Regions from separate parts of the Enterococcus durans genome, predicted to be linked through region 2. Evidence: predicted binding sites of a transcription regulator. Region 2 holds the regulator's gene; the other holds the start of a gene.
The links. The regulator NrdR, encoded in region 2, represses ribonucleotide reductase genes. The targets are predictions, from matches to a motif close to ACACNATATATNGTGT.

Region 1 (12,630 bases), 1.4 Mb from region 2:
GTTGTTCCTAGTGCACTTGCATCCCGAAATACTGTTGGTATATCGTCAAGCACAAAGTAATCTCCCTTATGAATATCCCCAATATTATTGAGTACAAAATTCATATCTAAGTCTAAAACAGTGTCATCTGTCTTGAAAGTCTTATCTGGTATTAGCTGCTTTCCATTTTGACTAATACGCTTATTTGAGAAGGTAACAGGGATTTCTTGAGCTGCTTGGGTCGTAGCTGATACTGTATGTAGTCCTCCCATATTTCCGAAGACTATAAAAAGAACCGCTATTAAATACATAGTTTTACTACATATTGCTTTTACTTTATTTTTCATAGAAATTCTCATCCTTTCTAAGTAGTAAATCTGTCCGTAGATTAGACGCTACATATCTTATTACTAACCTAAATGAAAAATAGCATCCGGATACATAAACCGTTGATTTAAGTAAGAATAGTGGATGAGTCATTTAAACACATGAGACCTGTAGCGAAGGTTCTTTGGATAAAGAACTATTTTAGCGAACATCAAGGAAACATTACGGATCGGTATCTTGTCATTGCATGTGATTCTAGCACGATTGTTTGTAGATCATATAAAGGAGCGTATACATAAGTGTACTGTCAATATTTCTAATAATAACTCCTTTAACTAAACGATACCCAGTTCAAAATTGTTGGGATTCTACGTATCACTTTGGACAATATCTATCTTCTTAGAGACTGATTAAATTGTGCAGAGTTAGAATTGAGACATCAATTCGATTTGAGATTATTCATCATAGCTACATCTACAACTGAATAGCTGATGACAAAGCCTAGATAACCTGATAAATGGTGGTTGATGATGTTCAAAACATGCTTGTTGTTTTCTTTTCTAGAGTCTATTGTGCTAAGGGATTTTAAGTAAAAAAATTATTCAAAATCATTCATTTACTTTCTTATAAATTGGAGGTCTGTTAGGATACGAACCATTATTAACCGCCTCCATTTTATACCAACATTAAAGAATTACTCTGTACATCTATCCTCCCTTTCTTTGATAAGATCTATCCTCACCTTATTTTTCTATATCCTCTAGCAAAAAAAGTGTATCATTTATTTTTTTGCATAAACTATCAATATAAATGAGTAAGTATATAAATATTGATAGTCTTGCTATTCAAAAAAAGTTACTACAAAAAATTTTCGTATACCTAAATAGAAAATACCCATAGCTGTCTGTATTCTCTATCCCTTATCTGTTGAAGGCGTTTCATAATTACAGACAGAATGGGCATAAAAAATAGGGTTTATCTTTCTAACCAACTTAGAGCAATATGATCTCTGTTACATTTTTTAATAGGTTGCAACATTTTTTTTGCAAAACAAAAAACCCCACTCCATAAGAGTGGGGCACTTTGCTATATAGCTTTATAAGCTTATTTGCTTAAAGCGTCTTTTGCTTGGTCAGCTAATGCAGTAAATGCTGCTGCATCGTTGACAGCCAAGTCAGCTAACATTTTACGGTTGATGTCGATTTCAGCTAATTTCAAACCGTGCATCAATTTTGAGTAGCTCAAGCCATTCATACGAGCTGCTGCGTTGATACGAGCGATCCACAATTTACGGAAGTCGCGTTTCTTTTGACGACGATCGCGATATGCGTAGTTGTATGAATTCATTACTTGTTCTTTTGCTGTTTTAAATAAAGTGTGTTTTGAACCGTAGTAACCTTTTGCTAGTTTTAGCATTCTTTTACGACGTTTACGAGTTACTGTTCCACCTTTAACACGTGCCATGTATAATTCCTCCTAATAAAAATAAATCTTCAAATTTCGTTTGTTTGTGTTTTTTATTTCATTTTTGCTAGTTGTTGACGAATACGTTTGAAATCGCCACTAGAAACGATGCTTGCTTTACGCAATTGACGGCGTTGTTTTTTAGTTTTACCGTGGAAACGGTGACTTGTAAACGCACGGAAACGTTTTAATCCGCCTTTACCAGTACGTTTGAAACGTTTTGCTGATCCGCGGTGTGTTTTTTGTTTTGGCATGACTATATTTCCTCCTCAAAATCTTTCGTTATCCGACTATCGACTGTCCAACAGCCAGTTAGTCATTCAAATTACTTACTGTCGTTTTTCGGTGCCAGCGTCAAGAACATGCTGCGTCCGTCCATTTTCGCTTTTTGTTCCACTGTTGCAATATCAGCAGTTTCTTCAGCTAAGCGATCTAAGACTTTTTGACCAATTTCTTTATGGGTAATGGCACGGCCTTTGAAGCGGATAGAAGCTTTTACTTTATCGCCCTTCTCTAAGAACTTACGTGCATTACGAAGTTTTGTATTGAAGTCATTCAAATCGATTGTTGGACTTAAACGAACTTCTTTTACATTGATCACTTTTTGTTTTTTACGCGCCTCGCGGTCTTTCTTTTGTTGCTCGAAACGGTATTTCCCGTAGTCCATGATTCGCGCAACTGGTGGTTTCGCACCTGGTGCAACTAACACAAGATCTAAATTTGCTTGTTCTGCAATCTTCAATGCTTCTGCTTTTGTTTTAACTCCTAATTGCTCACCATCTGAACCGATCAATCGTAACTCACGCGCACGAATGCCGTCGTTAACCATCATATCCTTTGCTATGGTCATTCACCTCCAAATATTATGAGAGAAAGAAAAGCTTGCCGGATAAACGGCAATAAAAAAACGAGTTCTCTTACAGAACCCGCACGTCATTCACCTAACCAAGTAGATGAAAACTATCTAGCCCAGTAACTGTGTCAACTAAGGCGAGAAGCGGGTGCTTCTGCTTTTATTTCTCAACTTAAATAGTATAGCAAATCCTTGTTACTTTGTCAATGAAATTCTTATAAGTGATTGGTTTTCATTTTGATAGCCGTCTGTTGCATCCTTAGCACAAACTTTACATAAACGTTATTTCTAAAATAAAATTGATTCTAAATTCTAACCTTCATATAGGAAACTAAAATTACCTAGCACTAGGTAATTATTGATTAGGACAACGTTTCCATTTTTGATATCCTATATTCAAATAACAATTATTTTAATTTAAAACTGATTGTAAATTGAGATGGTCGTTATCAAAAAAAATAAAAAATTTTGGAGGAATACGATGAAAAAACAACTTTTAGCCACTCTATTCTGCTCTACAGCTCTTTTCGGTAGCCTAATGATCAACCAAATTTCTGCTTCTGCTCACGGGTATGTGGAATCACCACCTAGTCGAGGTTATCAAGGGGCTATTGAACGAAATACGATTGGGTATTCCGCTGCTTGGGAAAAATACGGAGCAGTTATTACAAACCCTCAATCACTTGAAGCAAAAAAAGGATTTCCACAAGCTGGTCCTGCGGATGGACGGATTGCCTCTGCGGAAGGTGGCTTGGGCCAAATCGGTGATTTTGTCTTGGACAATCAAACAGCGAGTCGTTGGACAAAACAAGAAGTGAAACAAGGCGCTATGAACATCACATGGCGTTATACAGCTTCACATGCAACATCTAAATGGCATTATTACATGACAAAAGCTGATTGGAATCCAAATGATTCTTTAGATCGCGGTGATTTTGAGTTGATTGGTACGATCAACCACAATGGTTCGGCAGCAACAAATAATCCAAAACATAACATTACTATTCCAAGCAATCGCTTAGGTTACCATGTTATCTTAGCGGTCTGGGATGTTGCAGATACACCAAATGCCTTTTATAACGTGATCGATGTCAATGTAAAAGGCGAAGCTGGTATTCCAGTAGCACCATCTGCGCCACAAAATGTCCGCACAGCTAATGTGACAGCAAGTTCTGTCGCACTAACTTGGAACGGTCAAGCAAATACGGCTTCTTATAATGTTTATCGAAATGGCGCATTTATCGGTAATACAGCCAATGCTGAGTTTGCAGATAGTAAGCTTAAAGAAAAAACTACTTATCGTTATGAGATCGAAGCGGTTGGACAAAATGGCTTAACTTCACCTAAAACAGCTATTTCAGTGACGACGTTATCCCAAACAAGTCAAGAAAAACCAACTGCACCTAAAAGCCTGCATTCGATGGGAACCACTAGTTCAAGTGTTTCACTTATGTGGGGACGTTCTTCTCATACGCAAGGAATCAAGCAATATGATATTTACCGCAATGGTTCTCTAATTGGTTCAACTACAAAAACAACGTTTGATGATACGAACTTGAAAGCGAATACAACTTATACTTATACAGTCAAAGCAATCAGTAATTCTAATGAAGTTTCTGATACCAGCAATGTTTTAACTGTGACCACAGATAAAAAGGAAGAAGGTGGCACAGAAACGGAAGGCAGACAATGGATCTTAGGAACATTCGCTTCTCCACAGCTTTATACAAAACATGAAAAAGTGGTTTACCAAGGAAAACTGTACGTAACATTACAAACACATGTTAATTATGGTGATACGACTTGGGCCCCTGATCAGGCAGATACATTATTCCGTTTAAACTAAAAAAGCAAAGCAACTAGGAAAGACATTCCAACCTAGAGTCTGGGACAAATCTAAAAATCAGGTTTGCTACAGACTCTCGAATAAACGGCTGGAGCAGAAGCAACTCCTTCGGAAATAAGCCAAAATTCACAAAAATTTGAAAAGCAATTTTCGTTCATTTCTTCTTATTTCTCGGAGTTAAACACTTCTGTCCCAGCCTCTCTCAAATAAACGGCGTCCAAAAGTCAGGTTTTTCGGAAATTTCAAAAAAAGCGAGCAATACAAAAAACGTATTGTTCGCTTTTTTATCCAATTTCTCAAACCTAAACAACTTTTGTCTCGATCTCTTCTTGTAGGAATAATTTTTAAACATCCATTCACGATTTTCCCAGCAATTGTTTTCTGTTGTTTCACTTTCGAATAACTTCCGACAGCATTCTTTCACTATTTCAAGTTCAGCGGATTCTTCGCCATAATGCCACTAACATCCAGATCGATAAAAGTAAGCTGATGATCAAGGCGATGCCCCATCCAAAGACGGAATGTGTAAAGGGTAATTGTAGATTCATCCCAAAAAATCCGGTAACGATGGTCGGCACCGTTAAAATCAATGACCAGACAGTTAGAAATTTCATTGTATCATTCAAATTATTATTCAATAGATTATTATATGTTCCTGATAACTGGTCTAAAATTTGAGAAGCTAAATTAGTCATCTCAACTGCCTGTTTGGCTTCAATGAGTGCATCATCCAACTGTTCTTTTTCTTTCTCTGTTAATTTCCGAAAAATAGCGAGAGCTTTGATTTGCTCAAGTAAAACGACATTTTGTTTTGTCCCAGTGACTAGATAGACCAAACCGACTTCTAAGTCAGATAAAGCCAACAGATTTTTATTTGTTGTTTTTTCTCGCAGTCGCATATTCAATCGTTGACGTTCACTGTTAACCTCTTCAATAAGTGGGAAGAAAGAACCAGAAATCAGAAATAACGTTCTAAATAGCAAGCTATAAACAGAAACTTCTGAGTCTCTTTCTAACAGAGCATTGATCAATCGGATAACATACTCTGTATTTTTAGTCGTAAAGGTAAACAGCCCTCCATCTTTTAAAATAAACGCTACTGGACTAGTTTCATAATGATTTTCGATTTTTTGTTGATGCGGAACATTCGTTACTAATAATAGTGCACCATCTAAGCTATCATATTCTACACGTGCTCGTTCATTTTTATCGAGTGAGTAAGTCAACATTTCATCACTTATCCCATACTCTTCTTTTAGATTTTTAACCGCGATGGCATCATCACTTGGGACATTCATCCAAAAATTTTGATCGTGGTTAAAAAAAATTTTTTCTCTCACTTTAGCTCCCCCTTTACTTGTACACAAAAATGAATGTGGGTCAAATCTAAAAATCAGTTTTGCTACAGACTCTAATTCTGAATAGACGGCGTCCAAAAGCCATTTTTTTCGGAAATTTCAAAAAAAAACGAGCATGGGACAAAAGTAAGAAACACTTTTGTCCCATTCTTTAAAAACGAATAAACGGTGGGAGCAGAAGCAACTCCTTCTTAAATAAGCCGAAATTCACAAAAATTTAAAAAGCAATTTTCGTGAATTTCTTCTTATTTCTCGGAGTTAAACACTTCTATCCCAACCTCGTTCTTCTCTCCAATTTCTCAAACCTAAACGACTTTTGTCTCAACCTCATTCTATCATTTCTATGAAAAAAATTAAGAAATACTGACTTCTTCTCGAATTTCTGCTAGTTTCTCTTCGATTATTTTCAATACCGCCTCTTTAGCTTCAGGATCTTCCACGAAATTAAACTGATCCCCATCGATCTGGATTTTAGGGCTTTCTTTATACTCCTCATACCACTGATCATAACGACGGTTCAATTCTTTGTAATAGTCATACAAGGTAGGGTCAAAAGAAAGTTGCTCATATGAACGTCCTCTTTTTTCGATCCGTTCAAGCATCGTCTCAAATGACACTCGAATGTGAACGAGTAGATCAGGATGCTTTTTGTGTGCAGCATATGGAAGTTCTTCCATCATATTTTCAAGCAATTCATCATAGACGCGAACTTCAGTCTCCGTTGCTCTACCTAGATCTGCATTTAGGTGGAACAGCAATGAATCTTCATAAATAGAACGATCCAAAACATTGTTATCTTCTTCCATTGCTTGCTTGATACTTGCAAAACGTTTATTCAAAAAATATATTTGTAGCAAAAATGCGTACTGCTCAGGATTGGCATAAAATAAGGGTAGTACTTCATTATCATCGATTGATTCATAAAAAGCCTGACTGCCCAAGCGTTCAGCCATCATTTCTGTTAAACTTGATTTACCGGCACCAATCGTACCTGCTAAAACGATCACGCTCATTTACCTCCAACTCACTTCATCACTAAATATAGTGTCTTTTTCCAATTCTTTCTAAATATACCCCCAATATCTGGTAGTGTCAAATAGAAATCTCCCCTTTTCACTAAAATAAAAAGCCAAAAATTTCTTAAGAAAAAAATGTTTTTTTGCGGAAAAACGTATTCTTTATTTTACTTCTGCGTTGGATTTAGTAAAATAAAGATGGATTGTTTTTTTGAACTTACATGTAAAAAATCATTCGATAGCGCAAATGATACACGGCGCTTTATTTTTTGCTCAAAAAGTTAGCGTAACATATAGAAGGAGTTAGATTATGGCAAACTATGGCCAAGGAGAATCAAATGGGAAAATCATTTTGATGGGAGAGCATGCAGTCGTCTACGGCGAACCAGCCATTGCTTTTCCTTTTTACGCGACTAAAGCGACTGCTTCTTTTGAAGAACTACCTTTTTCGTCAGCCGATCAATTGATTTCTTCTTATTATACAGGAAAATTGACTAGCGCTCCTCATACGTTGAAAAATATCAAACAATTAGTAGCTAGTTTAAAAAAAGAACAGCACATCAGTACAAATTTTCAATTAACGATCGATAGTACGATTCCCGCCGAGCGTGGGATGGGATCTAGTGCAGCCGTAGCAACTGCTGTCACACGTGCCTTTTATGACTATCTTGCCCAACCTCTTTCTCGCGAACAGCTACTAAGAAATGTGCAAATATCAGAAAAAATCGCTCATGGGAATCCTAGTGGAATCGATGCTGCTGCAACAAGTAGTTTAGAACCCATCTATTTTGTCAAAGGTCATCCCTTTGATTATTTTTCTTTGAATATCGATGCTTTTTTAATCGTAGCTGACACAGGCATCAAGGGACAAACACGTGAAGCAGTGAAAGATGTCGCTCATTTATTTGAAAAAGATCAACAGAAAACTGGACAAAAAATCCAACAACTAGGATACTTAACAAGGCAATCAAAAAAAGCAATCATCGAAAATGATCCGCTACACCTCGCTCAAGCAATGAACGAAGCACAAGAACTCTTAAAAAGCTTGACCATCAGTAATGACTTTTTAGATTTGTTGATTGAGACGGCAAAAGACGCTGGTGCGCTAGGTGCCAAATTAACAGGTGGCGGCAGAGGCGGTTGTATGATTGCTCTTACTCAAACAAAAACAAAAGCCCAAGAAATCAGCGATGCACTTCTTCAAGCAGGTGCTGCTGCAACTTGGATTCAAGGATTAGGAGTACATACCTATGTTTAAAGGAAAAGCACGTGCGTATACGAATATTGCGCTAATCAAGTATTGGGGCAAAAAAAATGAAACGCTGATCCTCCCAATGAATAATAGTTTGTCATTGACACTTGATGCGTTTTATACAGAAACTGAAGTCCTCTTCTCTGAGGAATTTACAGAAGATCGTTTTTACTTAGACGATCAGTTACAAGATGAAAAAGCCACAAAAAAAATAAGTGCATTTTTAGATCTAGCTAGAAAAAAAGCAGGAATAGCCTATAAAGCAACCATTACGAGTCAAAATTTTGTCCCTACTGCTGCTGGATTGGCTTCTTCTGCTAGTGGACTAGCTGCATTAGCTGGTGCGTGTAATGAAGCATTGCACTTAGGCTTAGATGACAAAGAATTATCCAGACTGGCTAGACGTGGTTCTGGCTCTGCTTGTCGCAGCATCTTCGGTGGATTTGTCGAATGGGAAAAGGGGCATGATGATGAAAGTTCCTACGCTCAACCCGTACCCTCAAATAATTTTGAAGAAGAGTTAGCTATGGTCTTTGTGCTTCTCAACGATCAAAAAAAAGATGTCTCTAGCAGAGATGGCATGCGACGTACTGTAGCAACTTCCAGTTTTTATCAAGGTTGGCTAGATACTGTCGAAGCTGATCTTTATCAATTAAAACAAGCAATCCACACAAAAGATTTTCAAACACTGGGAGAAACGATGGAAAGAAACGCATTGAAGATGCATGGCACGACATTAGCCGCTCTCCCTCCATTTACTTATTGGTCAGCTGATAGCCTAAAGGCGATGCAAGCCGTCCGTACTTTACGAAATGAAGGGATTCCTTGCTACTTTACAATGGATGCTGGGCCAAATGTGAAAGTGTTAGTTGAAAAGAAACAAGAAGAGATTGTTCGCCAAGCATTTAGCGATTTATTTAGCCCGCAGCAAGTCATTACGGCTCATGCTGGTCCAGGAATCAAGATTATTGAATAAAGGGAGATTTTTATGATTGAAGTATCTGCTCCAGGAAAACTTTATATTGCTGGAGAATATGCAGTTGTTGAAACCGGTCATCCAGCAATCATCGTTGCTGTAGATCAATTTGTGACAGTCACCGTAGAAGCCGCACGAAAAGTCGGCAGTATCCAATCTGCTCAATATAGTGGAATGCCGGTTCGTTGGACACGACGCCGTGGCGAGTTAGTCCTAGATATTCGTGAAAATCCATTTCATTATATTCTCGCAGCCATCCGCTTGACTGAGAAATATGCGCAAGAAAACAATATCTTACTTTCCTTCTATGACTTGAAAGTAACAAGTGAACTCGATAGTTCCAATGGTCGCAAATATGGGTTGGGTTCTAGTGGTGCAGTTACTGTTGCGACAGTTAAGGCACTAAATATTTTTTACGCCTTGAATCTAACACAATTGGAGATATTCAAAATTGCTGCTTTAGCAAATTTGGCCGTTCAAGATAACGGCTCATGCGGAGATATCGCCGCAAGTTGTTATGGTGGTTGGATCGCTTTTTCCACTTTTGATCATCGTTGGCTCCAACAACAAGAAAAAAATTATTCCATCAGTGAACTATTAGCGATGGATTGGCCAGGACTTTCAGTCGAGTCGCTTTGTACTCCCAAAGATTTACGTTTATTGATTGGTTGGACTGGAAGTCCAGCGTCCACTTCTGATCTAGTGGACCAAGTCCATCGGTCACGAACAGATAAAATGACCGCTTATCAACAATTTTTGCAAGCTAGTACAGAATGTGTCAATGAAATGATCAAAGGATTCAAAGAGAACAATGTATCACTGATCCAACAAATGATCCGAAAAAACCGTGAGCTATTACATGATCTTTCCGCGATCACTGGTGTATTGATCGAAACACCTGCTTTGAATAAATTATGCAGTTTAGCAGAAGAATATGAGGGAGCAGCGAAATCATCAGGCGCTGGTGGTGGCGACTGTGGGATCGTGATCGTTGATCAAAAATCAGGTATTCTCCCTTTGATGAGTGCGTGGGAAGCCGCAGAGATCACTCCACTTCCTCTTCATGTCTATAGCTATCAAAGAAAGGAAAAAGCATGAATCGTAAAGATGAACATGTCTCATTAGCGAAAGCCTTCCATAACAAACAAAAAAATGAGTTTGATACCGTACGGATCGTTCATAATGCTTTACCGCAGCTTACAGTTTCAGAAGTCAGTCTTCATACTTCCGTGGCTGGTTTAGACTTGCATTATCCTTTTTATATCAATGCAATGACTGGCGGAAGCGAAAAAACCAAAAAAATCAACCGCGAATTAGCAACAATCGCTAAAGAAACAGACTTAATGATTGCGACAGGTTCAGTGAGTGCCGCTTTAAAAGATCCGACATTAGCTGAGACATACCAAGTGATGCGTGACGTTTATCCTAATGGAAAGATCTTAGCGAATGTCGGCGCAGGTACTTCGGTCGTCAAGGCGAAACAAGCAATTGAACTTTTTGAGGCAGATGCCTTACAAATCCATCTAAATGCACCCCAAGAGTTAGTCATGCCTGAAGGTGATCGTGATTTTTCAAATTGGAAAGAGTTGATCCAAGCAATCAGAGAAGAAATCTCGGTACCTTTGATTGTCAAAGAAGTGGGTTTTGGGATGACCAGAGAAACGATTGACGAATTGGCTGCATTAGGCGTCAAAACAATTGATATCAGTGGTCGCAGTGGTACAAGTTTTACTCAGATCGAAAATGCACGTCGCCCTAAAAGAGAATTGAACTATCTAGCTGATTGGGGGCAATCAACGGTTACTTCACTATTAGAAGCAAATGAAGCGAAATATCCTGTTGAGGTATTAGCATCTGGCGGCATCCGAAATGCCTTTGACATCTTTAAAGCTCTCTGTCTTGGCGCTCAAGCCGTAGGAATATCAGGAACCGTACTGAATTCCTTGATGAGTAATGGCGTAGAAGATACTATACAGTTACTCAAAGATTGGCAGGATGAACTTCGTTTGTTATTTACGATGGTTGGTGCAGAAACAATCGATCAGCTGCATCATCACCCAGTTATCTTGACGGGGGCTACCAAAGATTGGTGCGAAGCAAGAGGGATCTCTTTGACGAAATACGGAAATCGGAAATAAATGAATGTGGGACAAATCTAAAAATCAAGTTTGCTGCAGACTCTCGAATAAACGGCAGAAATAGTCTCTCTGAAAAACATAATGAAATCCACAAAAATTTTAAATTCGATTTTTGTGGATTTTTTCTTATTTCTTGAGATTTCTCACGTCGGTCTAGAAATCACAAAAAAAGAGCGTGGGACAAAACTAAAAATCAGTTTTGCCACAGACTCTAACTCCGAATAAACGGTGGGAGCAGAAGTAACTCCTTCGGAAATAAGCCGAAATTCACAAAAATTTGAAAAGCAATTTTCGTTAATTTCTTCTTATTTCTCGGAGTTAAACACTTCTGTCCCAACCCTTTTTTAAACACTTTTGTCCGACCTCTTTTTGTTACTTCTAAGCTCACACGTTGTTTAAGGTTGTTTCCCGATATACGCTAGAATACCGCCGTCTACATAAAGGATATGCCCATTGACGAAATCAGAAGCGCTAGATGCTAAGAATACAGATGGACCAGCTAAATCGACTGGTTCACCCCAACGTGCTGCTGGTGTACGTCCAACGATGAATTGATCAAATGGATGACGTTCTCCATTTTCTTGCTTTTCTCTCAAAGGTGCTGTTTGTGGTGTGGCGATGTAGCCAGGGCCGATGCCATTACATTGGATGTTGTATTGACCATATTCAGAAGCAATATTCTTTGTCAACATCTTCAAGCCGCCTTTAGCAGCTGCATAAGCACTAACTGTTTCACGACCTAATTCACTCATCATTGAACAAATATTGATGATTTTACCGCCACCTTTTTCGATCATATCCGGAATAACTGCTTTTGATACGATAAAAGGTGCATTTAGATCCACATCGATCACTTGACGGAAATCTGCCGCATCCATCTCGATCATCGGAGTGCGCTTGATGATCCCAGCGTTATTGACCAAAATATCAACAGAGCCAACTTCTTCTTTGATTTGTTTGACCATTGCTTGAACTGCAGGCTCGTCTGTTACGTCACAAACATACCCTTTTGCTTCGATCCCGGCTTCTTTATAGTGCGCTACCCCTTCATCGACTGATTCTTGTGACAAATTATTGAACACGATCGTTGCCCCGGCTGCTGCCAGTGAACGAGCGATCTCAAACCCAATTCCGTAAACAGCACCAGTTACTAGTGCTACTTTTCCATCTAAACGAAACATATCCATTGTAAATTCCATTTTTTATCCTCCTTCTTATTTCAACTGATCCATTGGTACCATATCCATATCGGTATACGTGATATTTTCTCCACACATTGCCCAAATAAATGAATAATTGCTCGTTCCGACACCAGAGTGAATCGACCAACTTGGAGAAGTAACTGCTTGCTCGTTGTCCACTACTAAGTGTTTTGTTTCATCAGGTTTACCCATCATATGGAAAACACGTGTATCTTCTTT
Region 2 (12,630 bases):
TTTCTCACGTTTTTCTTTTCGCTTTCCTACGTATTCTTTGTTAGAATGAAGAAGAACTTTACAGTAAGGAGTTAAACAAATGACAAAACATAAATTATTACTCGTTGATGGGAATAGTGTAGCCTTTCGGGCATTTTTTGCGCTCCACAATTCATTAGAACGCTTCAAAAATAGAAACGGTCTCCATACAAATGCCATCTATGCGTTCCATAACATGTTTGAGAATGTGATGCAAAAAGAACAACCTACCCATGTTTTAGTCGCCTTTGATGCGGGAAAAACAACTTTTAGAACAGAGATGTACGCAGAATATAAGGGTGGCCGTTCCAAAACTCCTGGAGAATTCAAAGAACAGATGCCTTATATCCGTGAATTACTAACTGGTCTAGGTGTGAAATATTATGAACTGCCGAATTATGAAGCAGATGATATCATCGGTACACTAGCAGAAAAAGCCAATAAAGATGAATTTGATGTGGTCGTTTTATCTGGTGACCGTGACTTGACACAGCTAGCTAGTAAAGAAATCAAAGTGGATATCACTGTCAAAGGTGTGAGTGATATTGAAAGTTATACACCTGAACATGTGGCTGAAAAATATGATGGATTGACCCCAAAACAGATCATCGATATGAAAGGACTCGCTGGCGATGCCTCGGACAATATACCAGGAGTAACGAAGATCGGTGAAAAAACAGCAATCAAATTATTGAAACAATATGGTTCAGTCGAAGGAATCTATGAACATATCGATGAAATGAAACAAAGCAAGATGAAAGAAAATCTTATAAATGACAAAGATCAAGCCTTCTTATCCAAAGAACTAGCGACCATCAATACGCAAGCGCCTGTCGAAATCTCTATCGATTCTTTGAAATATGAAGGAAAAGACTTGGATAAATTGGTTCCATTCTACAAGGAAATGGAATTCAAACAGTTTCTTTCTAAACTGGCTATCGTAGAAGAAGAAACGCCAATGACCGATATCTTATTTGAAGTCGTTCATGAGTTCCATGAAGACATGTTCACTACAGATATGGCGCTATATGTCGAAATGATGGGAGACAACTATCATACTGAGGATATCGTTGGTGTTGCTTGGGGAACGAAGGAAAAAATCTATGTGACGAATGATCTGGCTATCTTTGAAAACGAATCTTTCCATTCTTGGTTAGCTGATCCTACTCGGTTGAAGAAAGTGTATGATGCAAAACGCACATATGTTGCCTTGAATCGTTACACAACGAAAACAAAGGGCATTGATTTTGATGTGTTATTGGGAGCCTATTTACTGGATACCAACGAAAAAAGTACAGATATCGAAGGAATCGCCGCTCATTACGGCTATCATGAAGTGCAATCGGATGAAGCTGTCTATGGCAAGGGAGCAAAAAAAGGATTACCTGAAGATGAAGAAGTCTTTTTTGCACATTTAGCTCGAAAAGTCTCTGCTATCAATGTGCTAACGCCTCAATTAACCAAAGAATTAGCAGAAAAGAATCAAGAAGATCTTTTCAGAAAAATGGAATTGCCGTTATCGATCATCTTGGCTGAAATGGAAATCAGTGGGATCAAAGTCGATGCGACTCGTTTACAAGAAATGAAAGTTGAGTTTTCTGATCGTTTGAGAGAAATCGAACAAAAAATCTACCAAGAAGCAGGTGAAGAATTCAATTTGAATTCACCTAAACAACTTGGAGTCATCTTGTTTGAGAAAATGGGACTGCCAGTTATCAAAAAAACGAAAACAGGTTATTCCACAGCCGTCGATGTATTGGAACAACTAAGAGAACAAGCGCCAATCGTTGATGATATCCTAACCTATCGCCAAATCGCCAAAATCCAGTCTACTTATGTTGAAGGGTTACTTAAAGTGATCCAATCAGACGGAAAGGTCCATACTAGATATGTCCAAACCTTGACACAGACAGGACGTCTAAGTTCAGTTGATCCGAATCTGCAAAATATTCCGATTCGTTTAGACGAAGGACGGAAAATCCGTCAGGCGTTTGTACCAAGAAAGAAAGATTGGTTGATTTATTCATCAGATTACTCTCAAATCGAATTGCGTGTCCTTGCCCATATCTCAAATGATGAACATTTAAAAGCTGCCTTTCTTGAAGGGCAAGACATCCACGCAAGTACAGCAATGCGGGTATTTGGAATCGAAAAAGCAGAAGATGTGACACCAAACATGCGTCGTCAGGCAAAAGCAGTCAATTTTGGGATTGTGTATGGTATCTCCGATTATGGATTATCGCAAAATTTGGGGATCACTAGGAAAGCGGCACAACAGTACATTGATACGTATTTCGAAAAATATCCCGGGGTCAAAGAGTATATGGAACGTATCGTTCGAGAAGCAAAAGATCAAGGATTTGTTGAGACGTTGTACCATCGCCGTCGCTATTTACCAGACATCAACTCACGAAATTACAATATCCGTTCATTTGCAGAAAGAACGGCGATCAACACACCGATACAAGGAAGCGCCGCTGACATTCTAAAAATCGCAATGATCGAACTAGACAAGCGTTTGAAGGAAGAGAAATTGGAAGCAACGATGTTGTTACAAGTGCACGATGAACTTGTATTTGAAGTACCTGAAAAAGAATTAGAAACACTTGATCACCTAGTCAGTGAAGTAATGGAACACGCTGTTTCCCTCCATGTACCGTTGATTACAGATAGTAGTTGGGGAAAAACATGGTATGAAGCAAAATAAGTGAAGAAAGAGCGAAAGAATCGAAGGTGAAATAATGCCAGAGTTACCAGAAGTTGAAACTGTTCGAAAAGGCTTGGAGCGGTTAGTCGCTGGAAAAACAATCAAAAAAGTACAAGTATTGTGGCCTAAAATCATTGAACAGCCAGAAACACCGATTTTTGAAGCGACATTGATTGGTGAACGAATCGAGTCAATAGGACGAAGAGGGAAATTTTTGATTTTCCATTTAAGCCATTATGAGTTGATCTCCCATTTGCGAATGGAAGGGAAGTATCAATTTGTTGAAACAAATCAGCCTATTGATAAGCATACCCACGTCCTATTCTTCTTTGAAGATGGAAGTCAGCTGAGATACAATGACGTACGTAAGTTTGGACGTATGACACTCGTTGATAAGGGAGCGAGTGACACGTATAAAGGTATTTTGAAATTAGGGCCGGAACCTTTACCAGATCAATTTTTGCTTGATCAGTTTATTCTGGGTCTTGGTAAGTCCCATAAGGCAATCAAGCCTTTATTACTTGATCAAAAATTAGTTACAGGATTAGGAAATATCTACGTGGATGAAGCGCTCTGGGAAGCGAAAATACACCCAGAGCAACCAGCCAACACATTGAAGCCAAAAGAAATCGAATTATTAAGAAAAGCAATCATTGATGTATTGTCACGTGCAATAGAAGCAGGTGGAACTACGATCAGAAGTTACCTCAATGCATTAGGTGAAGCGGGTAGTTTTCAAGTAGCACTACATGTCTATGGACAAACTGGCCACCCTTGCGTTCGCTGTCATACACCAATTGTTAAGACTAAAGTAGCGCAAAGGGGGACGCACTATTGTCCAAATTGCCAAAGACTGAAAATAAAATAGGGTTTGTATTAGGGTTGACAGGTGGAATTGCTACAGGAAAAAGTACAGCAGCGGCTATTTTTAGCAATCATGGTATACCAATTGTTGACGGGGACATTATCGCTCGTGAGGTAGTCGCACCGAAAAGCGAAGGCTTATTGGCACTAGTCAGTGTATTTGGAGATGTGATCCTCCAAAAAAATGGCACCCTTGATCGGAAGGCGTTGGGACAAATCGTTTTCAATTCTGCCGAGGAACGAAAAAAGATGGATCGGCTACTTGATCCGTTCATCCGTACAGCGATCACAGAAAAAATCGAACAATTGAAAACTGAATATCCGTTAGTTGTGGCAGACATCCCGCTTCTTTATGAGGGGCATTATGAGCAACTCATGGATGCAGTGGCAGTGGTTTATCTGCCTGAAAACATCCAAATACGGCGACTGATGAAAAGAAATCATCTAAGCCTTGAAGAAGCAAAACAGCGAGTCAGCAGCCAGCTGTCCATTGAAGAAAAAAAAGCACTCGCTGATATCGTTTTTGATAATAGCGGGAGTAAAGAGATGCTCGAAGCACAGATCAAAAATTGGTTAGCGGAACCTCGCAATCGATTTCTTTGAGTATATCCAGTAATTTTGCTATGCTGAATATAAATCGAAGAGGAGGATTGCTATGGGGACTTTTAAAAATCAAAAAGATAAAGTGGTTGGCTCAGCAAAAGAAAAGATCGGTGAACTCATCAATAAGGAAGAATTAAAAGATGAAGGCCGTACTCAAGCAGAAATTGCGAAAGAAAATGAAGAAAAGTATCAAGCCAGAATAAATGAAATTGAAGATGAGCAAGCAGAGGCAGAAGCGAAAAATCAAGATTTAACGAAAGAACGAACAGCAAAAAATGAACGCAAAAAAGCACCGCTTCCTGAAGCAGAACATATCCCTAATCAGCAAAAAATCGACGAACAACGTATGAAGCATTATACGGGTATCGAAGAAAAACTTTGATCGATCTACATGCAAAAAATGAGTTGAATAAATACACGAATAAACCAAATCCTTGGTAACACCCGAGGATCTTGGTTTATTTTTTATTTTCTAAAGATAGCCCAGAAGTTCAGTCAATCTCAAAAATGTTCTGATCGGTGTTTATCTGTTTGATGAACGATTGAAGTAATTGTGCTAATAAAATCAAACTAAGCTAGACTTACTGATGGATCAACTAGCCAAGAATAGCGATACAATTTTTAGAAATATCGCCCCAGTTGAATGAGAGCGGGAAAATAATCATCTTAGTCGTACATGATAAAATAGTACAGTTGGGCTGATACGATTGCTCTCGGTGGACAAAGAGAAATAAGACAATATACCTGTCGATCTTACACCGAGTGTGCTCGATGCAAAATAAGCAGCCTTAATGTTCGATAGTGGGGCAAGGCTAGTTGTTTAGGACTCTATTTCACACGTCCAATGTGAATATAGAAATCGAACAAATTACGTACAAAATTGGAAAAAAATGTTCTTGTATTCGCGTTTTTTTGTACAGGAAAGTCGCGTTGAACACACGTTTCGTGTTATAATACAACTAGTTGCAATTTGTAAAAAATGTAAATATTTATAAGAAAAAACGTATTTACTATTGTAAGCAACGATCATTTAATCGAAGTCCATCAAATCAGCCATTTCTACTTTCAAGATTTGGGTATTTGATATGAAAATAGTAGTTTGATAGAAACACTCACAAGAAGAGGTGAAGAAAATGAGATGTCCTAGATGCCAACATAATAATTCTCGCGTCATTGACAGCCGACAGGCAGATGATGGACGAGCAATCCGAAGAAGAAGAGAGTGCGAAAGTTGTTCTTTTCGTTTTACTACATTTGAAAGAATCGAAGCGGCACCATTATTAGTCATCAAAAAGAATGGTGAACGTGAGGAATTCAATCGCGACAAAATCTTGCGTGGGTTGATCCGCTCAGCAGAAAAACGACCAGTTGCGATGGAGCAGATGGAACAAATCGTAAACCACGTAGAAAACCGGGTCAGAAGCCTTGGTGAAAACGAAGTATCGACCACATTGATCGGGGAATATGTCATGGAAGATTTAGTCAATCTTGATGAAATAGCCTATATTCGTTTTGCAAGCGTCTACCGCCAGTTTAAAGATATGTCTGTTTTCTTAAAGGAATTGCAAGATATCGTTGATAAAGCAAAAGAAAACAATAAAGAAAAATAAGAAGTAAGGAGGCCTATTTCCTTGGATAATGCATGGAAAGAGCTTCAACCCAAAAATATCTACCAAGGAAGAAAAAGTCATCCTCTAAAAGAAGATGGAAGATCCGCCTTGTTGTACCTGTATCAGCCATTGATCGGTGGAGAAGCTCTAAGTCTGTACTTGACCCTCTTATCAGAAATATCAGCTGAAAATGGTCAATCACCAGAAGGATTGCATGCAGATCTCTTGAGTAGTTTGAGTTGTGGATTGCCCCAATTTTATGAAGCCCGTAAGCGATTAGAAGGAATCGGTCTTCTAGATGTTTTTTACAAAGAAGACGCCAGCTTAGGAGCTTGTTTTATTTATGAATTATTAGAACCAATGGATGCCTTTGCTTTTTTCAAAGATAGCGTACTTTCCTTCTTGCTTTTAGAAAAGGTGGGAGAACGCCGCTATGAACAGTTAGTCCAATTATTCCAACCAAAGACATTTTCGTCTCAAAGCTACCAGAAAATCACGAAAAAATTTTTGGACGTTTATCGGTTCAGTGAAGCTGCTTATGCTGCTAATCAGGACAAGATCGAAAATGTGCAAGCAGGATTTCAACAAGAAAAACCAGGTTCATTGGTATCTGATTCAGACCAACCTAAACTTGATTGGGCCTTTTTGACAGAGTGGCTGACAAAAAAACATATCCCAGTTCTTGAAGATCCGTTAAAAGAACAAATCGAGATGTACCATCAGCTGTACGGCGTGGATGAATTGACTATCGGTGAATGGATCGTTCTAGCCTATGATTTTTCTGAACAAAAAGTCTCGACAAAAGAACTGCAAAGAATCGTTTTGACAAGTCAAGCACAAAAACCAAAAAAAAGTGATCCAACAAGTCCAGAAACAGGTATAGAAGAAACGGTTACTGCTGATAGTTCGTTACCGAACGCCATAGTAGAGTTGATCAAAGAAGCCCAAAGTATCCCACCAATGAAGTATCTTGAAGCATTAAAACAAGAAAAAGGCGGTTTTGTCTCAAAACAAGAAACATGGTTGATGCAAGACTTAGTTTCTCGTTCAGGCTTATCAAGTAGTGTGATCAATATTTTAGTCAACTATGTGTTGGTCATAAGAAATCAAGCAAGCTTAAATGCAAGCTTCGTCAACACGATTGCGAATGAATGGGCCCAAAATAAGATTACTACTCCAGAAGAGGCAATCGAGCATATCCGTACGATCAGTAATCAAGCAAAACAAACGAAAAAAAAGACAACACAGTCATACGCATCTACGCGGCGCAATGTACGCCGTGAAAAACTCCCTGATTGGGTAAACAAACCCAAAGAGGAACAAAAAATCAGTAGTGAGAAAAAGGCAGAGATCGAACGTAGGTTTAAAGAATATTTTGCAAAAAAGGAGGGCGATAGCTAGTGGAAGATGTCGGAAAAGAGCTAAAGAAAATCATTAGCAGAAGAGATTATCAGCAGAAATTTACTGAGATGATCCAAGAAGTCTTGAACGATCCAGATGTTCAAAGTTTCTTATCAGAACATCAAGAAGATTTGACACAAGCAGATATTGAAAAAAGTTATGCTAAACTGTATGAATTTGTTCAAGAAAAACGGAAGTATCAAAAAAATGATCCTACGATGATCGCACCAGGCTATGAGCCCAAATTGACTCTGAACTTTCACTATGTCGATGTGACGTATGTACCAACAGAAGCTTTGCTTGCGAAAAAAAGACAAGAAGAGATCAAAAGTCGGATCAAAGCAGTGGATATGCCAAAAGATATCCAAGATGCCTCATTCAAAAATTTCGAACGTACAGATGGTCGGAGCTATGCCAGCTTCGAGGCGCTTGATTTTGTCGAACACTATAGTGCTGATCCTAAGGGGTACCACAAGGGACTATATCTAGTCGGTAGTTTTGGGATCGGAAAAACGTATTTACTAGGTGCAACAGCAAGAGAATTGGCTATCAAAGGGTTCACGACCACGCTCGTACACTTCCCGACTTTTGCGGTAGAAATGAAACAGGCGATCGGGAAAGACCAAGTGGCGGAGAAATTAGACGCAGTCAAGCGTTCACCAATCCTCATGATGGATGATATCGGCGCCGATGCAATGAGCAGTTGGATCAGAGATGAAGTATTCGGTGTGATCCTACAATATCGGATGCAAGAACAGCTTCCGACATTTTTTTCTTCAAACTTCACGATGGATGAATTGGAACAACATTTATCTGTCACGCAGCGTGGCGATGAAGAGCCATTAAAAGCCAAAAGGATCATGGAACGGATCCGTTATTTGACCAAAGAAATCGAAATGACTGGACGTAATCGAAGGAATGGTTGAATAATTCTCCCGAGCCTTTAATAAAACATACAAAATTGTGAAAGATGTTTTGTTCAGAAATCATTACACCATATACGATAGTATCAAAGTAAATAGAACAGAAGTATTCAGCTTCAAGAAAAAAGGTTTTCCGTAAAATACTGCTAAAATTTTGTAGGATTTTCGTTTGAAAAACTATTTTTTGAAACATCATGTATTCAAAAAAGAGAGTGTGACAATTTTTGTCACACCCTCTTTACATAATTATATGCACTACCTAAAGGGAAGCGAATCCATCTATTAGGCAAACATATAGTAGTCGGGCGCAACCATCAAAATAAGTCAACTAAAAATGAGCTGGAGGAAATTTTATGAAGATTTTATTTTCAACAATGATTGCGGCTGGTTTACTTTTTACATTAACAGGCTGCGGAAACGAAGACTCAAGTAAAGCATCGATCGATTCGATCAGTGCGGAAACATCGACGGAAGTAAGCAACTCTGCAACGCAAGGTCAAAGTATTTTTAATGGCGAAATCGAAAGTATCTCAGAACCGGATGATTCGACGATCCAAATCAAAGTGATCAACGTAAAAGAAATAAAAGACCCGGAAAATATCGGAAGCTCTTTTACAAATGATGGTGTCATTTTGAATGCGTCTGAGGAGCAACTAAAAGATGGAAAAGAGGCATTCGAGAAAGGTGATCAGATTGAGATCATATTAGTAGAAAATTCCATAATGACAATGTCGATCCCACCGCAGATCCCTGGTAATTCGATTGTCGAAATAGCGCGGATCGAAGAATAGGACCACTTATTAAAAAATCAACTTGAATTAATAGTTTGCTAGTCCACATAAGTACCGCAAAGTTAGGGAAGTAGTGAGAAAAAACTCATATTCGCTTCCTAACGAAACAGAATAAGCAGCGGGAACAAAAGTAACAAATCCAAAGCATAAAAAGCAGATTTTTAAGAATTTGAAAAACAAATTTTTGGAATGTTTGCTTTTTTCTTGTGACATAACACTTTGTCCGAGCTTCTTTTACATAAATGAATCTACATGGACCAAAGAACAACCAATGCAGTTGCTAAAGGCAAATAGCTAGACACGATCGTCAAATAAGTGAACGACAATGATTTGAAGGAGGTATTCATGAAACGTATTTTTTCATCGATAATCGCTATCGTATTCCTTTCTTTGACTGGTTGCGGAAACCAAGAGAACGATTATCTCTCAGAAAAAAAAGAACGGTATGTCTACACTGGAGAAATTTTCAGTATTTCGGAAAGTGAAAAATCGATATTTACTATCATAGTAACGAATATAAAAAACATAGAAGAATCAAAGGATCGTGCTGGTGATATGGTTTTGAAAGCGACTGCTGAAAAATTGAAAGATGGCAAAGACTCAATACATGTTGGTGATCAAATCAAGTTTGTACTGAAGGATTTGCGAATGACCAAGTCGGATCCTCCGATAGTCTTTCTTGATTCTTTGATCGAAATAGCACGTATTGAATCGTAGACAGTAGGATTTTAGAAAAAAATAAAAAAATGAAGGAGATTTGAAATTTTTTCTTTTCGAATCTCCTTAAATTATAATGAAAATGTTATAATGGCGTGGAAGGAGTGAAGGTATGAACCATTTGGAATTATCTAAACGTTTAGCGAAGGTGGGAGAATTTGTTCCAGAAAATGCTCGTTTAGCAGATATTGGCTCTGACCATGCTTATTTACCAGTGGCATTAATGTTAAAAGGAAAAATCCAATTTGCAGTTGCTGGCGAAGTAGTAAAAGGTCCTTATGAATCAGCGAGGAAACAAGTGCGAAAGGACGGCTTAGAAAAGCAGATCACTGTACGTCTGGCAAATGGCTTAGATGCAATCAAACCAGAAGATCAGATTGATGCAATCACGATTGCTGGAATGGGTGGTTCATTGATTCGGGAGATTCTAGAAGCTGGCAAACAAAAAAAACGCTTATCTGGGAACGAACGCCTGATTCTTCAGCCAAATATCGGTGAACGAACATTGAGAAGCTGGTTGCAAGAGAACAATTATCAACTCATTGCAGAAACGATTTTAGAAGAAAATAAAAAAATCTATGAGATCCTTGTGGCGGAAAAGACACAAGAGAAAGTCACCTATAGTGAAAAAGAATTGATGTTTGGTCCCCACTTATTGAACGAGTCCAATGAAGTGTTTCTCAATAAGTGGCAACGAGAACTGAAACAGCGACAAACGATTCTGCAACAGCTGGCTCATGCAACAAATCAGCAAGCCAGAAAAGAACGAATGGAAAGTGAAATCAAAATGATTGAGGAGGTGCTGGGCTGATGACAGTCAACGGCAATGTGTTCATTCGCAAATTTGAAGAATACTGCCCTCAATGGCTGGCAGAAGACGGCGATCCTGTAGGTCTACACATTGGGACGTTGAATAAACCGATCCAACGAGTGATGATGACGCTTGATGTTCGACCGGAAGTCGTAAAAGAAGCCATTGATAAAAAGATCGATCTATTGATTGCAAAACACCCGCCTATCTTTCGACCAGTGAAACGTTTAAATACAGATGTTCCGCAAGAAAAGATGTATGCGGATCTATTGAAACATGATATCGCTGTGTATGCTGCACATACCAATATGGATATCATTGAAGATGGGTTAAATGATTGGTTTTGTGAATTGCTCGGTGTCAAGGTCGAAAACTACTTAGTCAAAACACATGAACGTCATTATAAAAAACTAGCTGTATATATACCTGTGGAACAAGCTGAAGAATTACGTAAAGCATTGGCTCAAGCTGGTGCAGGCCAACAAGGAAACTATGACTCCACCAGCTTTACTACGATCGGCCAAGGACGTTTTCGACCAAATGATTCTGCTCACCCTGCAATCGGTGAAGCTGGTCAACTGGAGAAGGTCCAAGAAGCGAAAGTAGAAGTCATTTTTCCTGAACATCTTGAGCAAAAAATTCTTCGAGCGATGTACGCGGTCCATCCATATGAAGAAGTGGCTTATGATTTGTTTAAAATCGATGAGCCAACTAAAACATGGGGACTTGGCCGTATCGGAGAATTATCAGAAGAAATGCCTCTCGACACTTTTGTAGCCAAAGTGAAAGAAGCGTTCCAATTAGACGGACTTCGCGTCGTACGTCCCACAGAAAAAGAAGTAATGGTCAAGCGAGTGGCAATCTGTGGTGGCAGTGGGGAAAAATTTTATCCTCATGCACTGTCTCAAAAAGCTGATGTTTATATTACTGGCGATATTTATTACCATACAGCACAGGACATGCAGAGCGCAGGTCTTGCAGCCATTGATCCGGGACATTATATCGAATCATTGTGCAAAGAGAAGTTTATCGAAAAATTTGAATCTTGGAAAAAAGAAGAGGATTGGTCTATTGACTTCTTTGTTTCTGAAACAGATACCAACCCATTTCAATTTAACTAAAAGGAGAGAATTTTATGTACGAAAATCTTTTACCTCGTTTTTTACGCTATGTTAAAACAGAAACACGCTCAGATGCAACAAGTCAAACGACACCATCTACTCAAACACAAGTCGCTTTTGCACAAGTTCTAAAAAAAGAACTAGAAGAACTTGGATTGTCGGATGTTTTCTACAATGAAGAAAATGGTTTTGTGATCGGTACATTACCAAGCAATGTGGATCGTCCTGTGCGTTCGATCGGTTTCATCTCCCATATGGATACAGCTGACTTCAATGCGGAAGGGGTCAATCCTCAGATTATTGAGAATTATGATGGGGAATCAGTGATCGTACTGGATAGCGAAGAACGCTATACGCTAAATACTAAAGACTTTCCTAATTTAAAGAATTATGAAGGCCACACATTGATTACGACAGACGGCAGTACGCTACTGGGAGCAGATGATAAAGCAGGGATCGCTGAAATCATGACAGCAATGGAAATCTTGATCAAAAACCCAACGATTCCACATGGTGAAATCAAAGTAGCATTTGGTCCAGATGAAGAGATCGGTGTAGGGGCGGATAAGTTTGATGTTGAAGCATTCAATGTTGATTTTGCATATACTGTCGATGGCGGTCCATTAGGCGAATTGCAATATGAGACATTTAGCGCAGCTCAAGCAGAGATTTCGATCCAAGGAAAAAATGTCCATCCTGGTACAGCAAAAGACACGATGATCAATGCGCTGCAATTAGCGATTGATTTCCATAACCAACTGCCAGCAGATGAAGTACCGGAAAAAACAGAAGGTTATGAAGGCTTCTTCCATTTGATGGCCTTGAATGGAAATACAGAAGAAGCAACGATGAGTTATATCATCCGCGACCATAATCGTGAAAATTTTGAAGCTCGCAAAGCATTGATCACGGAGATCCAAGAAAAATTGAACCGTCGATTTGACCAAGAACGAGTAAAAGTCAATATGTACGATCAATACTACAATATGCGTGAAATCATTGAAAAAGACATGAGTATCGTCGAACTAGCAAAACAAGCAATGATCGATTTAGAAATCGAACCG

Region 1: the regulator NrdR is predicted to act here: its motif matches at 6,860-6,875, upstream of CJZ72_RS06215 (deoxynucleoside kinase).

Annotation. Positions count from the first base shown of each region.
Region 1 is NZ_CP022930.1:1,282,903-1,295,532, reverse strand. Features, by position in the region: gene CJZ72_RS06255 (MSCRAMM family protein) at 1-290, opposite strand, end outside; gene rplT (50S ribosomal protein L20) at 1,411-1,770, opposite strand; gene rpmI (50S ribosomal protein L35) at 1,824-2,024, opposite strand; gene infC (translation initiation factor IF-3) at 2,096-2,620, opposite strand; ribosomal protein L20 leader region at 2,664-2,789, opposite strand; gene CJZ72_RS06235 (lytic polysaccharide monooxygenase) at 3,105-4,469, shown strand; partial or broken gene CJZ72_RS15050 (DUF3788 family protein) at 4,546-4,665, opposite strand; gene CJZ72_RS06225 (magnesium transporter CorA family protein) at 4,904-5,809, opposite strand; partial or broken gene CJZ72_RS15235 (DUF3788 family protein) at 5,979-6,095, opposite strand; gene CJZ72_RS06215 (deoxynucleoside kinase) at 6,181-6,840, opposite strand; gene mvk (mevalonate kinase) at 7,154-8,101, shown strand; gene mvaD (diphosphomevalonate decarboxylase) at 8,094-9,071, shown strand; gene CJZ72_RS06200 (phosphomevalonate kinase) at 9,084-10,169, shown strand; gene fni (type 2 isopentenyl-diphosphate Delta-isomerase) at 10,166-11,209, shown strand; gene CJZ72_RS06190 (gluconate 5-dehydrogenase) at 11,605-12,408, opposite strand; gene kduI (5-dehydro-4-deoxy-D-glucuronate isomerase) at 12,424-12,630, opposite strand, start outside.
Region 2 is NZ_CP022930.1:2,665,144-2,677,773, reverse strand. Features, by position in the region: gene polA (DNA polymerase I) at 80-2,725, shown strand; gene mutM (DNA-formamidopyrimidine glycosylase) at 2,760-3,593, shown strand; gene coaE (dephospho-CoA kinase) at 3,560-4,192, shown strand; gene CJZ72_RS12735 (CsbD family protein) at 4,245-4,574, shown strand; gene nrdR (transcriptional regulator NrdR) at 5,326-5,802, shown strand; gene CJZ72_RS12725 (replication initiation and membrane attachment family protein) at 5,824-7,203, shown strand; gene dnaI (primosomal protein DnaI) at 7,203-8,129, shown strand; gene CJZ72_RS12715 (LptM family lipoprotein) at 8,480-8,917, shown strand; gene CJZ72_RS12710 (hypothetical protein) at 9,263-9,634, shown strand; gene CJZ72_RS12705 (tRNA (adenine(22)-N(1))-methyltransferase) at 9,747-10,445, shown strand; gene CJZ72_RS12700 (Nif3-like dinuclear metal center hexameric protein) at 10,445-11,566, shown strand; gene pepT (peptidase T) at 11,581-12,630, shown strand, end outside.